DNA from 3 places in the Pseudomonas umsongensis genome. Region 3 is predicted to be linked to each of the others. Evidence: riboswitches for the same ligand, from Rfam matches in the RefSeq annotation. Region 3 holds a riboswitch; each other region holds the start of a gene.
What was found. A riboswitch is a leader RNA that binds a small molecule or an ion and turns the genes downstream of it on or off. The one in region 3 is predicted to bind cobalamin.
Positions count from the first base shown of each region.

Region 1: another riboswitch for cobalamin. It lies ahead of cobW (cobalamin biosynthesis protein CobW); the one in region 3 lies ahead of HGP31_RS13785 (ABC transporter substrate-binding protein).
Region 2: another riboswitch for cobalamin. It lies ahead of cobO (cob(I)yrinic acid a,c-diamide adenosyltransferase); the one in region 3 lies ahead of HGP31_RS13785 (ABC transporter substrate-binding protein).

Region 1 is NZ_CP051487.1:3,788,696-3,794,992, reverse strand. It holds gene cobM (precorrin-4 C(11)-methyltransferase) at 1-363, opposite strand, end outside; gene HGP31_RS17085 (cobalamin biosynthesis protein) at 447-860, opposite strand; gene HGP31_RS17080 (CbtA family protein) at 857-1,561, opposite strand; gene HGP31_RS17075 (CbtB domain-containing protein) at 1,573-1,767, opposite strand; cobalamin riboswitch at 1,890-2,114, opposite strand; cobalamin riboswitch at 2,307-2,518, shown strand; gene cobW (cobalamin biosynthesis protein CobW) at 2,618-3,679, shown strand; gene cobN (cobaltochelatase subunit CobN) at 3,683-6,297, shown strand, end outside.
Region 2 is NZ_CP051487.1:1,912,506-1,918,802, forward strand. It holds gene HGP31_RS08720 (PQQ-dependent sugar dehydrogenase) at 1-1,044, opposite strand, end outside; gene HGP31_RS08725 (hypothetical protein) at 1,113-1,697, opposite strand; cobalamin riboswitch at 1,849-2,083, shown strand; gene cobO (cob(I)yrinic acid a,c-diamide adenosyltransferase) at 2,167-2,778, shown strand; gene HGP31_RS08735 (cobyrinic acid a,c-diamide synthase CobB) at 2,775-4,160, shown strand; gene bluB (5,6-dimethylbenzimidazole synthase) at 4,153-4,803, shown strand; gene cbiB (adenosylcobinamide-phosphate synthase CbiB) at 4,800-5,708, shown strand; gene cobD (threonine-phosphate decarboxylase CobD) at 5,701-6,297, shown strand, end outside.
Region 3 is NZ_CP051487.1:3,019,490-3,025,786, forward strand. It holds gene HGP31_RS13775 (ABC transporter ATP-binding protein) at 1-592, opposite strand, end outside; gene HGP31_RS13780 (FecCD family ABC transporter permease) at 589-1,605, opposite strand; gene HGP31_RS13785 (ABC transporter substrate-binding protein) at 1,602-2,615, opposite strand; cobalamin riboswitch at 2,762-2,956, opposite strand; gene HGP31_RS13790 (acetyltransferase domain-containing protein) at 2,990-4,156, opposite strand; gene HGP31_RS13795 (DUF6632 domain-containing protein) at 4,348-4,716, opposite strand; partial or broken gene HGP31_RS13800 (agmatine deiminase family protein) at 4,927-5,184, shown strand; gene HGP31_RS13805 (transporter) at 5,209-6,135, opposite strand.

The DNA.
Region 1 (6,297 bases), 770 kb from region 3:
CGCGCCCAGAAGCGCAGCGCAGGCGGCCGTGGCGGTCACGCCGGGGACTATTTCAAAAGGGATGCCGAGTTCTCGCAGGTGGCGTATCTGCTCGCCTATTGCGCCGTACAGGCTCGGGTCACCGGAATGCACGCGCGCCACGTCCTGGCCATTGGCATGGGCCGTCTTGATCAGTTCGATGATCTGTTCCAGGTGCAGTTCGGCGCTGTTGACCACCTGTTCGGCGCAGTGCCCTTCCAACACGGCGGCGGGCACCAGCGAGCCGGCATAGATGATCACCGGGCAACTGCGAATCAACCGCTGGCCTTTGACGGTGATCAGTTCGGGATCGCCGGGACCTGCGCCAATGAAGTAGACCGTCATTAAGAATTCCTGTTGAAAAGGGACGCTGGGCAAGGCTTCAGATGAAGAATGCTCATGATCGAATGCGCAGATTATCGGGAATTTTACGCGGCGCCAGCCAATGCGAGGGTAGCCTGGGCATATTTTTGGCGTGGGATCAGCAATGTAGCCGGGCCGTTGGCCAGTTGCTCGGCCAGTGCCAGGGCGGCACTTTCCGCTACGCCATAGCACCCGGTGCGTTCAAAGGCGATGTCCGAATGATGGCTCAGTCGGGGTTGATAGCTCGCCAGTTGTTCACTGCTGAAATACATCATCTGTAACCCAAGCTGTTCGGCCAGTTCGTTCAGCGCCGGTTCGTTGCGCTTCAAGTCGATGCTGGCCAGGGCCTTGATCCGATGCAGTTCGATCTGGTGCGCCTGCAGTGCCTGGTCAAGCAGTGCCCGCAACGTGCTGACGGGGCAGCCACGCTGGCAGCCCAGGCCGACCACCAGGGTCGGCGCTGCGCTGAGGCCTGTCATGCGGGGTATTGACCATCGCTTTTGCGGCGGAACAACCAGGCACTGATCAGGCCCAGGGCCAGCCAGAACGCCATGTTGGTCAGCTGCGAAGCGATCTTGAACTGAGTTTCCAGTGCCTCTGGAGCGAGCATCGAGTGCACTTGCGGTTGCGGAGCGCCAATCACATGAGGCACCGCAAGGATCGCCACGCCAAGGACTTTCATCAGCCAGTGACGGCTGAACACGATCAGGGCGATACCGACAGCGGTGGAGGCGGCGGTGCCGATCCACCAGAGTTGGCGTTGCGCCAGATCGGCAGCCGCGGTGCCCGGCAACTCAGGTGGCAGGCCAAGCGTCGGCGCCAGCACAAATGTCGCGTAGCCAGCCAAGCCCCAGAGCAGGCCCTGGGAGGTTTTGGTCGGCGCGCGCAGGGTGTAGAGACCAGCGAGCATCAGGGCGAAACCAACCGCCACTACCAGGTTACCGCCAGTGGTCGACAGCACACGCTGCCAGCCGTCTTCCGGTTCCCAGGCTTCGGCATCGTGGGTATGTGCGGCTACACCAGCGGCGTGTTCATGAACTTCAACCGCTGCTGGTCCTGATTGTTCGTAGGTTTCGGCCTGCAAAATCAGCGGTGAAACCCACAAGCTTTGCAGCAGGGTCAGCAGCAGGGCGGCCAGCAACCCGGTGAAACCTGCGGTTTGCGCAATACGCTTGATCATGTCGACAGGTCTCAATGGCACGGGAACGCGGAACTGTGGCGCGTATCGTGTGCGGCGTTGTGCACTGCTTCGATGTGCGAGAAACCGGCGAAATACACCAGGCTGGCGCCGAGGATTGACGCAAAAAACGCCGCGGTCAGGCGTTGGGACAGGGTAGTGGTGCTGCTGGCGGCATTGCTGTGGCCGGTGCTGCTGATAATCGACATGGCGCTTCCCTCTGTTCGGTCAGCGGGGAATAAGAGCGCAAGCAGAACTCCGCACGACCGAGCGCGCAGAAGTCCGAACAGCGCCCGCCCACCGCGGGTTTGTTGATTGAAGTGATGGTGATGGTCACTTTGTGTTGCGGGCCGGTCTCCGGGCTCACGAGGGGCGCAGGCGTTAGCCTGAACCTTCCAGCGTCACCTTCCCATGCCGCATTGGCACAGTGGATCTGACGCTTCACTCGCTTACCGTTGCGGGGGCAGCACCGGACTGACATGGCCTGAAGTAAAGCACATGATTCACCGGTTTCCCGTTTCACCCTGTGAAGGGCACCCGTAACAAGATGCGTAGGAGAGCATGGGCGGGGGGCGGGCGTCAATTGGCAAGGGTTCTCACTTGAACATCGAGTTGTTCCCTTCGAGCAAGCCCGCTCCCACATTTGACCGAGTTCCTTCAGGGCAGACCCTCAAGTGTGGGAGCGGGCTTGCTCGCGAAGGGCGCACCGCAGGAATCATGTGAACATTGACCCGCCCCGATACCATGCGTAGCCTTGCGCTTTCGAGGTTCTTCGGCGTTTGTCGAAGCTAAGAAGGGAACGCGGTCAATGCCGCGGCTGCCCCCGCAACTGTGAACGGTTCAGTTTCTGCCATGCCACTGCATGCGCCAGCCATGGCGCGCGCGGGAAGGCGCAGCAACCGCCAGTCCAACGACTGGCCAGCCGTCAGCCAGGAGACCTGCCTCGATACAGATTCTCACTACAACCGGGCGGGGTGATCCGGTGGCGAACGCTTCCTGCGCGCGTGTGCGTTGCCGGTTCTCGTCCCGTATGCCCGCCACCTTGCCAAAGGGCATCCGATGAAAACACTGGCCAAACTCCCCGTCACCATCGTCACCGGCTTCCTCGGCTCGGGCAAAACCACCTTGCTGCGGCACATGCTCGACAACGCCCAAGGCCGCCGCATCGCGGTGATCGTCAACGAGTTCGGCGAGCTGGGCATTGACGGCGAAATCCTCAAGCAGTGCTCTATCGGTTGCACCGAAGAAGAGGCCAACGGCCGTGTCTACGAACTGGCCAACGGCTGCCTGTGCTGCACCGTACAGGAAGAGTTCTTCCCGGTGATGCGCGAACTGGTGGCCCGTCGTGGCGACCTAGACCACATCCTGATCGAAACGTCCGGCCTGGCCCTGCCAAAACCTTTGGTCCAGGCCTTCCAGTGGCCGGAAATTCGCAGTGCCTGCACCGTAGACGCGGTGATCACCGTGGTCGATAGCCCGGCCGTCGCGGCTGGCACGTTCGCCGCGTTCCCGGATCAAGTCGACGCCATGCGCAAACTCGACCCGAACCTGGATCACGAATCGCCTTTGCACGAGCTGTTCGCCGACCAGTTGGCCAGCGCCGACCTGGTGATCCTCAACAAGGCCGACCTGATCAGCCCTGAAGACCTGGCACGGGTACGCCTGGAAGTCGCCGAGGAACTGCCACCAGCGGTGAAAGTCATCGAAGCCAGTAGCGGGCGCCTGCCGCTGGACGTGTTGATCGGCCTCGGTGCCGGGTCCGAAGAACACATCGACAGCCGTCACAGCCATCACGATCACCACCATGAAGGCGAAGACGATCACGACCACGATGCCTTCGATTCAATCTCCATCGAACTGCCGGCATCTGACGAAAGCCTGCTGATGGATGCACTGACCCAACTGGTGGTGCAGCACGGCATCCTGCGCGTCAAAGGTTTCGCCGCGGTCCCGAACAAACCGATGCGCCTGCTGATCCAGGGCGTGGGCACCCGATTCGACAAGCATTTCGACCGCCAGTGGAGCGCTGAAGAAGCACGCACCACCCGTCTGGTGTTGATTGGCCAGGCGCTGGACGCCACAACGCTCGAAGCGCAATTGCGCGCCGCGCTCAGCGTGTAACCCATGCACCTGCTCAGGACCCAGCCCGGCGGATTCGTGTCGGACGACAACATTGCCGACCTAGGGCAAACCCCCGCCGAGCTGGTTATCCTGTGCAGCGGCGACTCCAGCCTGGCGTTGCTTGCCGAAGCGGCGCAGCAGTTGCCCGACGACTACCCAAGCGTGCGCCTGGCCAACCCGATGCAGGTGCAGAACCATGCATCAGTTGATCTGTATGTCGACGAAGTCCTGCGCCACGCCAAGGTCATCCTGATTTCGCTGCACGGCGGCATTGCCTATTGGCGCTATGGCGTCGAGCGGTTGGTGGAGTTGTCGCAGCGGGGTGTACAGCTGATCCTGGTGCCGGGCGATGATCGACCGGACCCGGAGCTCAGTGATCTGAGTACCGTGGGTGCCGGAGATCGCGACCGGCTGTGGCAATTCCTGCGTCAGGGTGGCATGGGCAATGCCCTCGACTTTTTCCGTTGCCTGGCCAATCGTTGGCTCGATCGCGACTACGTCTGGGCCGAGCCGCACACCTTGCCGCGTACGGCGATTTACCACCCACAAAAAAGCCCTGCGGCGCTGAACGACTGGCGGGCCCAGTGGCAGAGCGGTCAGCCACTGGCGGCGGTGCTGTTCTATCGCTCGCATTTGCAAGCCGCGAATACCGCTTTCATTGATGTTTTCTGTCAGCGCTTGCAGGCGGCGGGGCTTAATCCGTTGCCAATTGCGCTGGCCAGCCTGAAAGAGCCTGGCTGCCTTGCCGTGGTCGAGGACTGGCTGGATGAAGTCGAGGCGGGGGTGATTCTCAATACCACCGGTTTCGCCCAATCCAGTCCGGAGGCACCGCACTTGCGGCCATTTCGCCGCAATATCCCGGTGATCCAGGCCATTTGCGCCCAAGACAATGAACCGGGTTGGCGAGCCAGCGAACAAGGCCTCGGCCCCCGCGATCTGGCGATGCACATTGCGCTGCCGGAAATGGACGGGCGCATCATCAGTCGGCCGATCAGCTTCAAGGACCTGGCCTGGCGCAGCGAGCGCAGTCAGTCCGACGTGGTCTGCTATCGCGCTCAGCCAGAACGCATGGACTTTGTCGCGCAACTGGCGCGGCGCTGGATCGATCTGGCGCGGTTGCCCAATGGCGAAAAACGCATAGCGCTGATTCTGGCAAATTACCCGACCCGTGATGGTCGGATAGGCAACGGCGTCGGGCTCGATACACCGGCTGCGGCTTTGAATATCCTGCGTGCGCTGCATAAAGAAGGCTATCCGCTGCCAGCCGATCTGCCTGCCAGCGGCACCGCGTTGATCCAGCAATTGTTGGGCGGTGTCAGCAACGACCTCGAAACCCTCGATCAACGCCCGTGCCAGCAAAGCCTGGCCATGGACGATTACCTGCTGATGTTCAACGCGTTGCCGCAAGTCAATCGCCAGGCCGTGCTGGAGCGCTGGGGCGAGCCCGACAGTGATCCGATGTGTCGTGGCGGGCGGATGATGATCGCCGGGTTGCGCTTTGGCCTGACCTTCGTTGGCATCCAACCGGCGCGGGGTTACCAGGTCGATCCAAGTGCGGTGTATCACGACCCGGACCTGGTGCCGCCCCATGGCTACCTGGCGTTCTATTTCTGGTTGCGCAATACCTACGGCGCCCACGGCGTGATCCATGTGGGCAAGCACGGCAACCTGGAATGGCTGCCGGGCAAGGGCGTAGGGTTGTCGGAGCACTGCTGGCCGGATGCGCTGCTCGGGCCGTTGCCGAACATCTATCCGTTCATCGTCAACGACCCGGGTGAAGGCGCCCAGGCCAAGCGCCGCACGCAAGCGGTGATCATCGACCACCTGATGCCGCCACTGACCCGCGCCGAGACCTACGGCCCGCTGCGTAATCTCGAGTTGCTGGCCGACGAATACTACGAAGCGCAATTGCTCGATCCACGGCGAGCGCGGGAACTGCAGCGCGACATCCTGCAATTGGTCCGGGACACCCACATCGACCGCGAGCTGCAACTGGACGATCAGCTCGATAGCGATGCCGATGCGGCGATCTGGCTGCCGCGCCTGGACACTTACCTGTGCGACTTGAAAGAGTCGCAGATCCGCGATGGCTTGCATGTTTTTGGCGAGTCACCGGCCGGAAGGCTGCGCATCGATACGTTGCTGGCGCTGCTGCGCATTCCCCGGGGCGATGGCCGTGGCGCGCAATCGAGTGTGCTGCGGGCCTTGGCCAAGGCGTTCGCGCTGGGCTTCGACCCACTGGATTGCGCGCTGGCCGAGCCGTGGAGCGGACCGCGTCCCGGCGAATTATTGTCGGTCAGCGGTGAACCCTGGCGCACCACGGGCGATACCCGCGAACGCCTCGAACTGTTCGCCGCACAGCTTATTTCACAGGTGTTGAATGCCCCCTGTGAGAACCTCCCAAAGGAGGCTTGCTGGACTGAAGTGAACGCTATCCTCGAGCATTTGGGCGAAGTGGTAGCACCCAGGCTGGATGCCTGTGGCCCCGCAGAAATGCGTGGCCTACTCGACGCCCTCGGCGGCCGGTTCGTCCCGGCAGGCCCCAGTGGCGCGCCGAGTCGCGGTCGCCTGGACGTGCTGCCCACCGGGCGCAACTTCTATTCGGTGGACGTACGCAA
Region 2 (6,297 bases), 1.1 Mb from region 3:
GCCTTCGGCAAACGTCAGGCCAAGTGAAGCGGTGTGAGGCCCCACCGCATAGTCCGGGGCGATCGCCTTGGCCACCAGGTCCGGGTTTTGCGGGTCGACACGCTCGTCGACATGCTGGCCGTAATAACTGAATGGCCAGCCATAGAAGGCGCCGTCTTTCACCGAGGTGATGTAGTCCGGCACCAGGTCGCTGCCGATTTCGTCCCGCTCATTCACGGCCGTCCACAGCGCACCGCTTTGCGGCTCCCAGGCCATGCCGTTGGGGTTGCGCAGGCCTGAAGCGAAGATCCGGTGGTTGCCGGTGGCGCGATCCACTTCCCAGATCGCCGCGCGCCCTTGCTCCTGGTCCATGCCGTTTTCGCCGACGTTGCTGTTGGAGCCCACCGTGACATACAGCTTGCTGCCGTCCTTGCTGGCGATGACGTTTTTGGTCCAGTGGTGGTTCAGGGTGCCCCCTGGCAAGTCGACGACCTTGATCGGTTTGTTCTGGATTGCCGTGTCGCCGTTCTCATAATGGAAGCGCAACAGCCGGTCGGTGTCGGCCACGTACAGGTCATTGCCGACCAGGGTCATGCCGAAGGGCGAGTTGAGGTTTTCCAGGAATACCGTGCGGGTTTCGGCAACGCCATCGTGGTTGCCATCTCGCAGCAGGGTGATGCGGTTCGGGCTCGGCACGCCGGCACCGGCGCGCCCCATGACTTTCTTGGTGATCCAGCCCTTGATGCCTTTGTTGTCATCGGGTTTGGGCGGGGCATTGGTTTCGGCAACCAGCACGTCGCCATTGGGCAGCACATAAAGCCAGCGTGGATGATCGAGGTTCTCGGCAAATGCGCCGACATGAGTACCGCTGGCCGCGACGGGTTTTGCGCCGTCCGCCCAGCCAATGGCCGGGGCGATGTTCATTGTCGGGAACAGCGTCTTGTTCGGTTCCGGTAGCTTGGGGGACGGCCCGATGCCGTCGGTGACTTGCAAGCGGGCGGTTTCGCCACAGGCGACGAGCCCTCCCGCTAATGCGATGACGAAAACCAGCTCGGATGTGCGCATTGCTGACCTTCCCTATGAATGCAGTGACTTAAATCATAGAGAAGCGGCAAAGCCCGATGGTTCAACCTTTAGCCGCGAGCTTCCTTGAGCAACACGGCAATGCCTGGGTGATAGTGACCGGCTTCATTGCGCAATTTGCGATAGGCATAGGGGAAATACCAGGCCACGGCGCAGCAATGCTCCTTTTGCAGGTCATCGACCATGTCCTGGAGTTCCTCCGGGGTGGCGCCTTGCTGGCTCTTGTGGGGAGCGACGAACAGGCAGCCGATTCTCAGGTCGCTGGCGTAGCTGATTTTTTTCGCGTCACTGGTGATGTCCAGCAAGGCCTGGGTCAGGTTCAGGCTGTTAACGCGTGGCCAGCGCTGCGTGGCCTGCAGCCAGGCGCGATCTTCGGTGGTGGCGATAAACAGGTCGGCGCGGCCGTTGCGTTCGCCTTCTTCGGTCTGTTTGCGCGTGGGCGATTGTTGCAGTGTGACCATCTCAGCCATCCAAGCCGCGGCAGAAAGCAGGCCGAGGTTGGCTTTTTCATCGAGCCAGTAGGGTGTCTCGTTGTCGCCGCGAACGGCGTTATAACGATCGATACAGTCGAACCAGCGCTCCAGCACCGGACGCAGGAATTCCAGCTTCGGATTACTGATGATCATGCCTTGCATAGGGCTCACCTTATTATTGTGTTGTGAGATTGTGGCAAATTGATATCGCTGAAGTGAGTGTGACACAAGATTGACGTCATTTTATGAATGGTTGGCAGTTATTCGTTCCGGCACCCTGTCTTCAATTGACGCTCCACCCCCAACCCTCTAACCTTCGCCGCTTGTTTCAGGTGCTCTGTGGCTTGGGTCGACAGAGTGAAACAGGGAAGCCGGTGAGTGAGCGCTTCAGTCGATGAAGCCCTGCGATCCCGGCGCTGCCCCCGCAACGGTAAATGAGTGAAAACTGCGCTTGAAGCCACTGCGTCGATCCATCGATGCGGGAAGGCGCGCAGCGAGGCGTCACGCCGCTCATGAGCCCGGAGACCGGCCTGATCCATCCAAGCGGCATCACGGTGGGCGATGCCAGGCTTCTTGCCGTCTATTCTTGTGCCTGCCCGCCGTTAATCCTGCCTCAACGGAGAGCTCCCCCATGTCTGACAATCCTGATCGTGACGAACGTCACCTGGCGCGCATGCTGCGCAAAAAGGCCGTGATCGACGAACGCATCGCCAATTCCCCAAACGAATGTGGCCTGCTGCTGGTGCTGACCGGCAATGGCAAAGGCAAGAGCAGTTCGGCGTTCGGCATGCTGGCGCGTGCCATGGGGCATGGCATGCAGTGCGGCGTGGTGCAGTTCATCAAGGGGCGTAACAGCACCGGTGAAGAGCTGTTCTTCCGGCGCTTTCCCGAGCAGGTGCGTTTTCATGTGATGGGCGAGGGCTTCACCTGGGAAACACAGGATCGCCAGCGCGACATCGCGGCTGCCGAAGCGGCCTGGGCGGTGTCGCAGCAACTGCTGCGCGACCCGTCCATCGGCCTGGTGGTGCTGGACGAACTGAACATCGCCCTCAAGCACGGCTACCTCGATCTCGATCAGGTGCTCAGCGATTTGCAGGCGCGTCCGCCTATGCAGCACGTGGTGGTTACTGGTCGCGGCGCCAAGCCGCAGATGGTTGAACTGGCGGATACCGTCACTGAAATGGGCATGATCAAGCACGCCTTCCAGGCCGGTATCAAGGCGCAAAAAGGCGTGGAGCTGTGAACCAGCCTCGACGTTGCCCGGCGGTGCTGATTGCTGCGCCGGCGTCCGGCCAGGGCAAGACCACCGTGACCGCTGCGCTGGCCCGGTTGCATCGTAACCAGGGCCGTAAGGTTCGCGTGTTCAAGTGCGGCCCGGACTTTCTCGATCCGATGATCCTCGAACGCGCCAGCGGTGCGCCGGTGTATCAACTGGACATGTGGATGGTCGGCGAGCTGGACAGTCGCCGCCTGTTGTGGGAGGCCGCTGGCGACGCTGACCTGATCCTGATCGAAGGCGTCATGGGGCTGTTCGACGGTACGCCGTCCAGCGCTGACCTGGCGCGGCATTTCGGCGTGCCGGTGCTCGCTGTGATCGACGGCACCGCCATGGCCCAGACCTTCGGCGCACTGGCCCTGGGCCTGGCGCGTTATCAGCCGGACTTGCCGTTTGCCGGCGTGCTGGCCAACCGCGTGGGCACCCTGCGCCACGCGCAACTGCTCGAAGGCAGCCTGACCGAAGGCCTGCGCTGGTATGGCGCCTTGTCACGGGAGACCGGGATCGAATTGCCGAGTCGACACCTTGGCCTGGTGCAGGCCAGCGAGTTGAATGACCTGGATGTGCGCCTCGATGCGGCGGCCGAGGCCCTGGCCGGCAGTTGCGAAGTCGAACTGCCGCCGGCGGTGGAATTCGCCGCGCCCGATGTGGTGACAGTCGAGCCCTTGCTGGCTGGCGTGCGCATCGCCGTGGCCCGTGACGAAGCGTTTGCCTTTACCTATGGCGCCAGTCTCGATGTGCTGCGGGCGATGGGCGCCGAGCTGCGGTTTTTCTCGCCGATCCGTGATGCAGGTTTGCCAGAGGCCGACAGCCTGTACCTGCCGGGTGGCTATCCGGAATTGCACCACGTGGCATTGGCGCAGAACACTGCCATGCTCAGCGCCATCCGCGCCCACCACGCGGCAGGCAAACCCTTGCTGGCCGAATGCGGCGGCATGCTTTATTTGCTCGATTCGCTGACCGATGTCGAGGGCACTCGTGCCGAGCTGGTCGGCTTGTTGAAGGGCGACGCGGTGATGCAAAAGCGCCTTGCTGCATTGGCTCTGCAAGCGGTTGAGCTGCCGGAAGGTTCTTTGCGCGGGCATACCTATCACCATTCGTTGACCACGACCGAGCTTGTTCCGATTGCCCGTGGCCTGAGTCCTAACGGCGGGCGTGGGGCCGAAGCGGTTTATCGTGAGGGGCGGATGACGGCCTCTTACGTGCACTTTTATTTCCCGTCCAATCCATCAGCGATTGCCGCTTTGTTTGCGCCTGACTGGACGGACGCCTTCGCGAGCAGGCTCGCTCCCACAGGGGAACGCATATCAAATGTGGGAGCGAGCCTGCTCGCGAAGAGCCATGACTGACAACGCCTTCAGCCAGGCCGAACGCGACGCGGTCTACCGCGCCATCGGTGAACGCCGCGACATGCGTCACTTCGCCGGCGGCACGGTCGAGCCCGAGCTGCTGCGACGCCTGCTCGAAGCCGCGCATCAGGCCCCAAGTGTCGGCCTGATGCAGCCCTGGCGGTTCATCCGCATCAGCGATCGAGCCTTGCGTGGCCAGATCCAACAGCTGGTGGAGCAAGAACGTATCCGCACCGCCGAGGCCCTGGGTGAGCGCACCGACGAATTCATGCACCTCAAGGTCGAGGGCATCAACGATTGCGCCGAAGTGCTGGTCGCCGCGTTGATGGACGATCGCGAACGGCACATCTTCGGTCGTCGCACCCTGCCGGAAATGGACCTGGCCTCGTTGTCTTGCGCCATCCAGAACCTCTGGCTGGCGTCCCGCGCCGAAGGGCTGGGCATGGGCTGGGTCTCGCTGTTCGAACCGCAAGCCTTGGCGGACCTGCTGGGCCTGCCGCCTGGTGCCAAGCCCCTGGCCATTCTCTGCCTGGGACCGGTCAAGGCCTTCTATCCGGCGCCAATGCTGGTGCTCGAAGGCTGGGCGCAGGCGCGTCCGTTGAGTGAGCTGCTGTACGAAAATTATTGGGGAGTGAGTCAATGAGTGTGGCGTTGTTGAGTGTCGCCGCGGTAGCGCTGGATGCGCTGCTGGGTGAGCCCAAGCGCTGGCATCCGCTGGTGGCGTTTGGCCGTTTCGCCGAGCGCATCGAGCAACGTTTCAATGGTGGCGGTCGCGGCTGGCGCAGCCATGGGGTCACCGCGTGGGTGATCGCCGTAGTGCCGCTGACCCTGTTGGCCACGGCGCTCTCATGGGCGCCGTACGTCGGCTGGATCGTCGAGATTCTCGCGCTCTATTGCGCCCTGGGCATGCGCAGCCTCGGCGAGCACGTCACGCCGGTGGCCAAGGCCTTGCGCAGCGGTGACCTTGAAGAAGCGCGCCAACGCGTGAGTTATCTGGTCAGCCGCAAAACCAGTGATCTGGATGAAACCGCCGTGGCCCGTGCCGCCACCGAATCGGTGCTGGAAAACGGCAGCGACGCGGTGTTCGCCGCGCTGTTCTGGTTTGCCGTGGCCGGTGCGCCCGGCGTGGTGCTCTACCGTTTGAGCAACACCCTGGACGCGATGTGGGGCTATCGCAACGAACGCTTCGAGCGTTTCGGCTGGGCGGCGGCCAAGATCGACGACGTGCTCAATTACATTCCGGCGCGCCTGGTGGCGCTGACCTATGCACTGTTGGGCAAGACCCGACTGGCGTTGAAATGCTGGCGTACCCAGGGGCCAACCTGGGACAGCCCGAATGCCGGTCCGGTGATGGCGGCGGGTGCCGGTGCGTTGGGCGTCGAGCTGGGCGGGCCGGCGATTTATCACGGTGAACTGCATCAGCGCCCGACGCTGGGCGAGGGCGTGCCGGCGGATGCCGACGCCATCGACCGCGGCTGGCAACTGGTGCAGCGTGGGGTATGGTTGTGGCTGCTGATTCTGTGCGTGGGGTCTGAATTTTATGCTTGAGCACGGCGGACGACTGCGCAAGGCGGCGCACGATTACGGCATCGATGAAGCCGATTGGCTTGACCTGTCCAGCGGCCTGGCCCCCTGGCCGTTTCCAGTGCCGGACATCCCGCAACGGGCCTGGGCGCGATTGCCGGAAACCAATGACGGTCTGGAGCAGGCGGCCTGCGACTACTACGGCACCTTGCAAGCGTTGCCGGTCGCCGGTTCGCAGATGGCCATCCAGTTGCTGCCGCGTTTGCGGCGGGCGGGCAAGGTCGGCGTACTGTCACCCTGTTATGCCGAACATGCCGAGGCGTGGCGGCGCAATGGCTACATCGTGCGCGAAGTGCTGGAGCAGGAGGTCGACTTCTTCGTCGATAGCCTCGACGTGCTGGTGGTGGTCAACCCGAATAATCCAACCGGGCTGAACCTGACGCCCGCCCGGCTGCTCGACTGGCATTCGCGCCTGGCCCCGCGCGGTGGCTGGCTGGTGGTGGACGAGGCCTTCATGGACAACACGCCGCACCTGAGTGTGGCGCCGTTTGCCCATCAGGTAGGCTTGATCGTGCTGCGCTCCTTTGGCAAGTTTTTCGGCCTGGCCGGCGTG
Region 3 (6,297 bases):
TGGTCACGGGCAATGCGTGAACAACGTGCAGAATCGCCATCTGGTGCTGGATATCCAGGTGGTTGGTCGGTTCGTCCAGCAACAGGATCTGCGGGCGCTGGGCCAGGGCGCGAGCGATATGCACGCGCTGACGCTCGCCGCCAGAGAGGCTACGCCACGTGCGCCTGCAAAGATGCGTCGCATCGACGTCGCGCAAGGCTTGATGGACGATGTCTTCGTCCGCCTTCGACCATGGACTCAAGGCCGACAACCACGGCGTTCGGCCCAGGGCCACGGCATCGAACACACTGATCGCATCCAGGGTGTCGGCCTGCTGCTCAACCACCGCCAGGGTTTGGGCGATGGTTCGCCGGGACAGGGCCTTGAGGTCTTGGCCGTTGAGATGGACCGCTCCCCGGCTGGGCCCACGCACACCGGCCAGCAATTTGAGCAGGGTGGATTTTCCAGAGCCGTTGGGCCCGACAAGGCCCAGGGTTTCGCCACGACGAATGTCCAGGTGAATCTGGTGCAAGAGTTCAACATCGCGGATATGCAATCCGAGGCTGGAACAACTCAGCACGGTTTCGTCGGTAACCGGCGCAAGCGCATTCATCGGGCATTCCTCCGACCGACCAGGATCAGCGCAAACACCGGCGCGCCGACCAATGCGGTAATCACGCCGACCGGAATCACCTGGCCCTTGATCAAGGTCCGCGACAGCACATCGGCGGCCACCAGAAACACCGCACCGCCCAGCGCACTCGCCGGCAACAGGCGGGTATGCCGAGTGCCCAGCAACAGCCTGGCGGCGTGGGGAATGACCAGTCCAACGAAACCGATAGAGCCGACAATCGACACCATCACCGCCGTCACCAGGGCGGCGCAACTGATCAACAGAAATTGCACGGGACGAACCGCAATGCCGAGTGAGGCCGCGGAGTCGGCGCCAAAGGTGAAGGCATCCAGTGCCCGCCGGTGCCACAGGCAAACCGCCAGGCCGGCCACCGCAACCGGTACAGCCAGCCACACGGAGGGCCAGCGCACGCCACTGAGATTGCCCAGTAGCCAGAACATGATGCCGCGAGCCTGTTCGGAACTGGCCGACTTGGTGATTAGGAACGCGGTGAGCGCATTGAACAGTTGTGAACCGGCAATGCCCGCCAGGATGATCTGGCCGGTACTGCCGGGCGAACCGCTGGCACGGCCCAGCAATACCACGACGGTGAAGGCGGCGACGGCGCCGGCAAACGCCCCGGCCGACATCGAAATCGCTCCGGCACCCAGGCCCAGCAACGCCACCAGCACCGCACCCGTCGAGGCCCCCGCGGAAATGCCAAGCAGGTAGGGATCGGCCAACGGGTTGCGCAGCAGCGATTGCAGGATCACCCCGCAGGTCGCCAGGCCCGCCCCGCAAGCCGCCGCCACCAACGCGCGAGTCAGGCGGTAGTTCCAGACGATGCCCTCATCGATAGGATCGAGGACATACCCGGCCATCCACATTTTATTGGCCAACACCTGGAACACCACGCCGGGTTCGATGCGGGTTTCACCGATGGCCACGCCGGCGATCACGGCCACGAGCAGCATCACCAGTGCAAGCAGAGTGCGAATCAGCGTCGCGGTCATTTTGGCAGGTCGTAGCGGTTGATGGCCGTTGCCAGCGATTCGAGACCGTCGAACATTCTCAAGCTGGCCTGCATGGCCATGGCGTCGAGGATAATGATGCGGTTGTTTTTCACCGCGTCCATGTTGCGGGTCACGGGATCGCTGCGCAGGAATTGCAGTTTCCGTTGATAGTCGTCAGCCGGGAAACGCCGGCGATCCATGCGGGCGATGACCAGGAATGTCGGGTTGGCCTTGGCGATGGTTTCCCAGCCAACGGTTGGCCACTCTTCGTCGGACTGCACCACATTGCGCACGCCCAAGGTGCCCAGCATGAAGTCGGGGATGCCCTTGTGCCCGGCGACATAGGGATCGATGTCCAGGCTGGCACTGGAAAACCAGACCAGCGCGCTGGTGTGCGTGAGGTCTTTGCCTTGCACCGCGGCAATGGACTTGGCCAGGCTGGCCTGCAGTTGCGCGTTCAGTTGCTGCCCGCGCGCCTGGACATCAAAAATCTCGGCCAGTTGGGTAATGCTTCTGTAGAGACTGTCAATGCGAAACGGCTGCAGGCGGGTGCCGTCGGCCCCCACCAGGTTGTCCTTGGATTCGCAGTCCGAGGGCATGAGATAGGTTGGAATCTGCAGTTCGTGAAACTGCTCGCGGGTAGCGACTGCGCCTTGCGGGCCGACCATCCACTCAAGTTCGACAGCGACCAGTTCCGGGCGCTTGCCGATGACCGACTCGAAACTCGGCTCGTTATCGGCCAGGCGTTCGATCCTGTCGTTTTGCCCCTTGTATTTGCCCAGCACATCATTGAACCACAGCGAAGTGCCGACCAGTTTGTCACCGAGTCCCAGGGCGAAGAGCATTTCGGTGCCGGCCTGGCCGATAGTCACCGCCCGGACAGGGGCGTGCGTGAACGTCAGTGTGCTGCCGCAGTTCTCGATCGTCAGCGGGTAATGAGTAGGGGAGGCACAGGCGAGGGCAGAAAGTCCCAGGCCGGTGACGAGGGTGAAAAAGCGCGGCAACAGCATGATGCAATCTCCATTTGAACCGTACACGCAGCCAGGGTGCAAGGTCTGGAAAACACATCATCGAGCGCTGCCGAAAACAGCAGTGCAAGGCCCATCACCTGAGTGACGCCCGCGCAGATGTCCTTCCCGGACACCCCGCCGGTTAGTGATTTGTTGCTTGGCCGGCAGGTCTCCTGACTGATGCGTCATGGCGTGCTCCAGCCTTCCCGGGAATCGATCCCAGTGGCAGTTCAGGAGCAGGCTCGGCACCTACAGTTGCGGGGGCAGTTCCGTTTGATGCGTTGGCAGCATCACGGATTCCCTATGAATCCCGTTTGGGAACCGGCGGCGGCATGGTAGTCGATCATGCCGCCCGAGGCGAACCCATCGCCTGATCAGAAGTATTTGAGCCAGGCGATATCGCGACGACGCGCCTTCAATGCGGCGAACCAGCGCACCGGTGGATACAGCGTTGCCGCCAGGAGCACGGCGATCAGCCATACGGCACCTATGCCGTCGAAGCCGAAGTAGTCGCCCTGGTTCAGGCCGAAAAATGCCGCGCTGAGCAGATAAAGCATTTTCAGCACATACAGATGGAGCAGGTAGAAAAACATCGGTGCCGCGCCAAATACCGCCAGGATGCTGATCCATTGGCGCTGCCGGGCCCGCTCGAAGCCAAGCAGCAGTAAAAGCCCCACGCCCAGTGTCAGGCACAGGAACAGCAGGGAAGGGGGGTACTTGGTGATGTTGAAGAAACTCATGAGGGTTTCTGTCGTGCTTTCATGAACCACCCACTGCGCTTCGCCATAACCGTTGACCAGGCGCAGGGCGATGAAACCGATCAATGCACAGGCACCTGTCAGCAACAGATAACGCTGACGCATTGCGAACGAGGTAGAGCGTGCGAACCACGGACCGATGCAGTAACCCAGGGCGATGACGCCGATCCACGGCAGCACGGGGTAGGAGGTGCGCAGGCGCAAGTGGTCGGAGAATTCGATCCAGCCGCGATCATGCAAAATCGCCCAAGGCAGGTGCAGCGCCGATCCGGGCGGGAAGTGCAGGGGATCGAGCAGGTTGTGCAAACCGACTATGGCCAGGCCCAGGACACACAATATTGGCCGAGGTAGCCAGGCCAATACAGAGAGGGCAATCATGCTGACACCAATCGCCCAGATCACCTGCAGGTAGATCACAGCAGGCGGGAACTGAAAGGTCCAGGCGAAATTCACCAGGGTGAATTCCAGCACAACCAGGAACAGGCCACGCTTGAACAGGAACATCGACGGCGTGCCCTGGTGCTTTTCACCGTACAGGAATGCCGACAGTCCAGTGAGCAGAACGAACACCGGCGCACACAAATGTGCGAGGGTGCGGCTGAAAAACAACGTTGGCTCCGTGCTGTCGACAAGCATCGGGTCGGTGACCTGGCGGTGCAGGAAGAACGTCTCGCGCACATGATCCAGCAGCATCAGAAGGATCACCAAGCCTCTGAGGGCATCTATGGATATCAGGCGTTGGTTCAGGCTGGTGGTGGGCGGGGTTTGAACAAGGTTTGTCATTGAAAGTCGCAGGCAGGGGGTGGGTCATGCTGTCGGTTAAGAACCGATAATCGTTATGTTGTTATAACGTAACATAAATAATTGATTGTGTGGGCGAAATGCTATTTAACTTTGCAGGAGCCGGCTTGCTGGCGATGACTTCGTTGAGATCAGCGCCGGGCTCGAGGGCCAATCGGGAGACTAGCGGTCAATTACGAGCGGGGCGTCAAGACGGCCAAGGCAACCGCCACGATGAAGAGCGCCGGCACGTCACCTGCCAAGTGCCCCATTTGCCCTGGCTGGGTAACCGCCTGGACGGCCATGATGCCTCCATGTACAGCGCTAGACCACACGGTGAACCAGATGAGGCTCAGATTGGCTAATGGATCACGTGCGGCCAGGATCAAGAAGACGCCAAGTGTGGCGTAGATGCCAACGATCATCATCGGGTAGTCCGAGTGACCGACGTGCCAAGCCCAGCCGGACGGCCAGAACAACATAAGTGGGTAGAGAGCAAGGCACGCGAGGCCAGCCAAAACTAGAGCGACGCGTAAAAACCTGAGGCGATCGACTACGGTCATGGCGGACTCCTCTTCGGGGCTGGCTCTAAATAATAGGCTGAGGCTGCGGCCAGCACTTGGACATATTGATAAGTACCTCTAATCAATTCTCTGCAAAATACATCGTTTGTTTCCCTGTTTTTGCAGACGTAGCATGCATGCCGAAGCAGAATTGAGAGACATACATGTCGACACGCCGCGAGTTCATCAAGCAGGTATCGGTAGTTGCCAGTCTCTCCATCGACGAATCCACGACAGAACAAATTCAGCAAAAAGAATCCAGACTTCGCCGCCGGCTACATCAATTACTTCGTGATCAATGGTGCGGTCATTGCGCCCCAGTTCGGTGATAAGGAAGCAGATACGAAAGCCTTTGACCTGTTGTCTGAACTTTACCCGGACCGCGAGGTGGTGCAGCTCAACATCGACGCAATCGCCGCAGGTGGTGGCGGCATCCACTGTGTGACCAGTCACCAGCCTTCGGTTTAGTCTGGATTATGTAAATCCTGAGATTCAAAGCCCTCCACCGAAGCGATACTGCCAGACGATGCCAACGGCATCGTATTCACTGCCGGTACGGGTATGCGCACCTTCACTCGCAAACAGCTTTAGCGAATTATTTCGGTTCAACGGCAGCGAGAGGGTACCCCCATAGCGTGTATTTTCCTGAAAGTCGTGGTTACCGATCCCATCGACTGAGGTACTCCCGCCAGCGAAGTAGGTCCCATCCAGCGAGGCCCAGACACCGTTACTAAAGGCATAGATAAGATGCACCTGTGCCTGGTAAATCGGGTTCTGGGAAAAAGTACGGTCACCAAGGTACTGGTTATTGTCGGTGTAAAAGGTTCCCGCAGCGGATAATTCCAGGGTCACGGGGCCCAGGCGCTTGGAAACCCCAAGTTCGGGTTTGAATGACCAGCGGTTGTTGCCGAGATTGACCAGCCTGCTGGAGTCGTATTGGCCAAGTGGCGCCGTAATTGCCAGGCTGGCGCCGATAATCACATCTTGTTGATAGCTGGGGAACTCAGCCAGGGACATCGCCGGGGCGCCCCACAAGTTGACCGAGAAGCGCAATCTTGGATCAATCAGCCCAGTGACATTTCGCTCCCTGGGTTCACCGGCAAACAGGGCCGAGCCCGTCAATCTGGCTTCAGGCACGACGATGTCGAACTTCCCGGAGCGGCCCCAGACGTCCAGGGACCTGGCGAAGGCAAATACGACCGTCTTGATGTGGAGTTTGGCATTCTGGAGTGGGACGGAGGGGTTGGCGGTCACGTTGCCATGGAGATCGCTGTAGCCCAGGAGCAGGAAATTGATACCGACCGGCGTATTGGCGTAGGACCTGGGTTCAAGATCCTCTGCGACGGCAGTGGTGGCTACCATGATGAGCGATGCGGATGCGACCCGAGCCAGCCTGGCGATGCAGAGTTTGTGTTTCATCCACATTCGCTCGCTTCCTGTCAGGATTTTCAGGGTTCTATGTGTTGTTGTAGCACTTCCCTGCAGGAGCGAGCATGCGCGCGAAAAACCCGAGGCCGCCACGGGGTATCAAGCCCCCCCGCGTTATCGTTGAAGACCATCGCGAGCATGCTGAACTGGTCA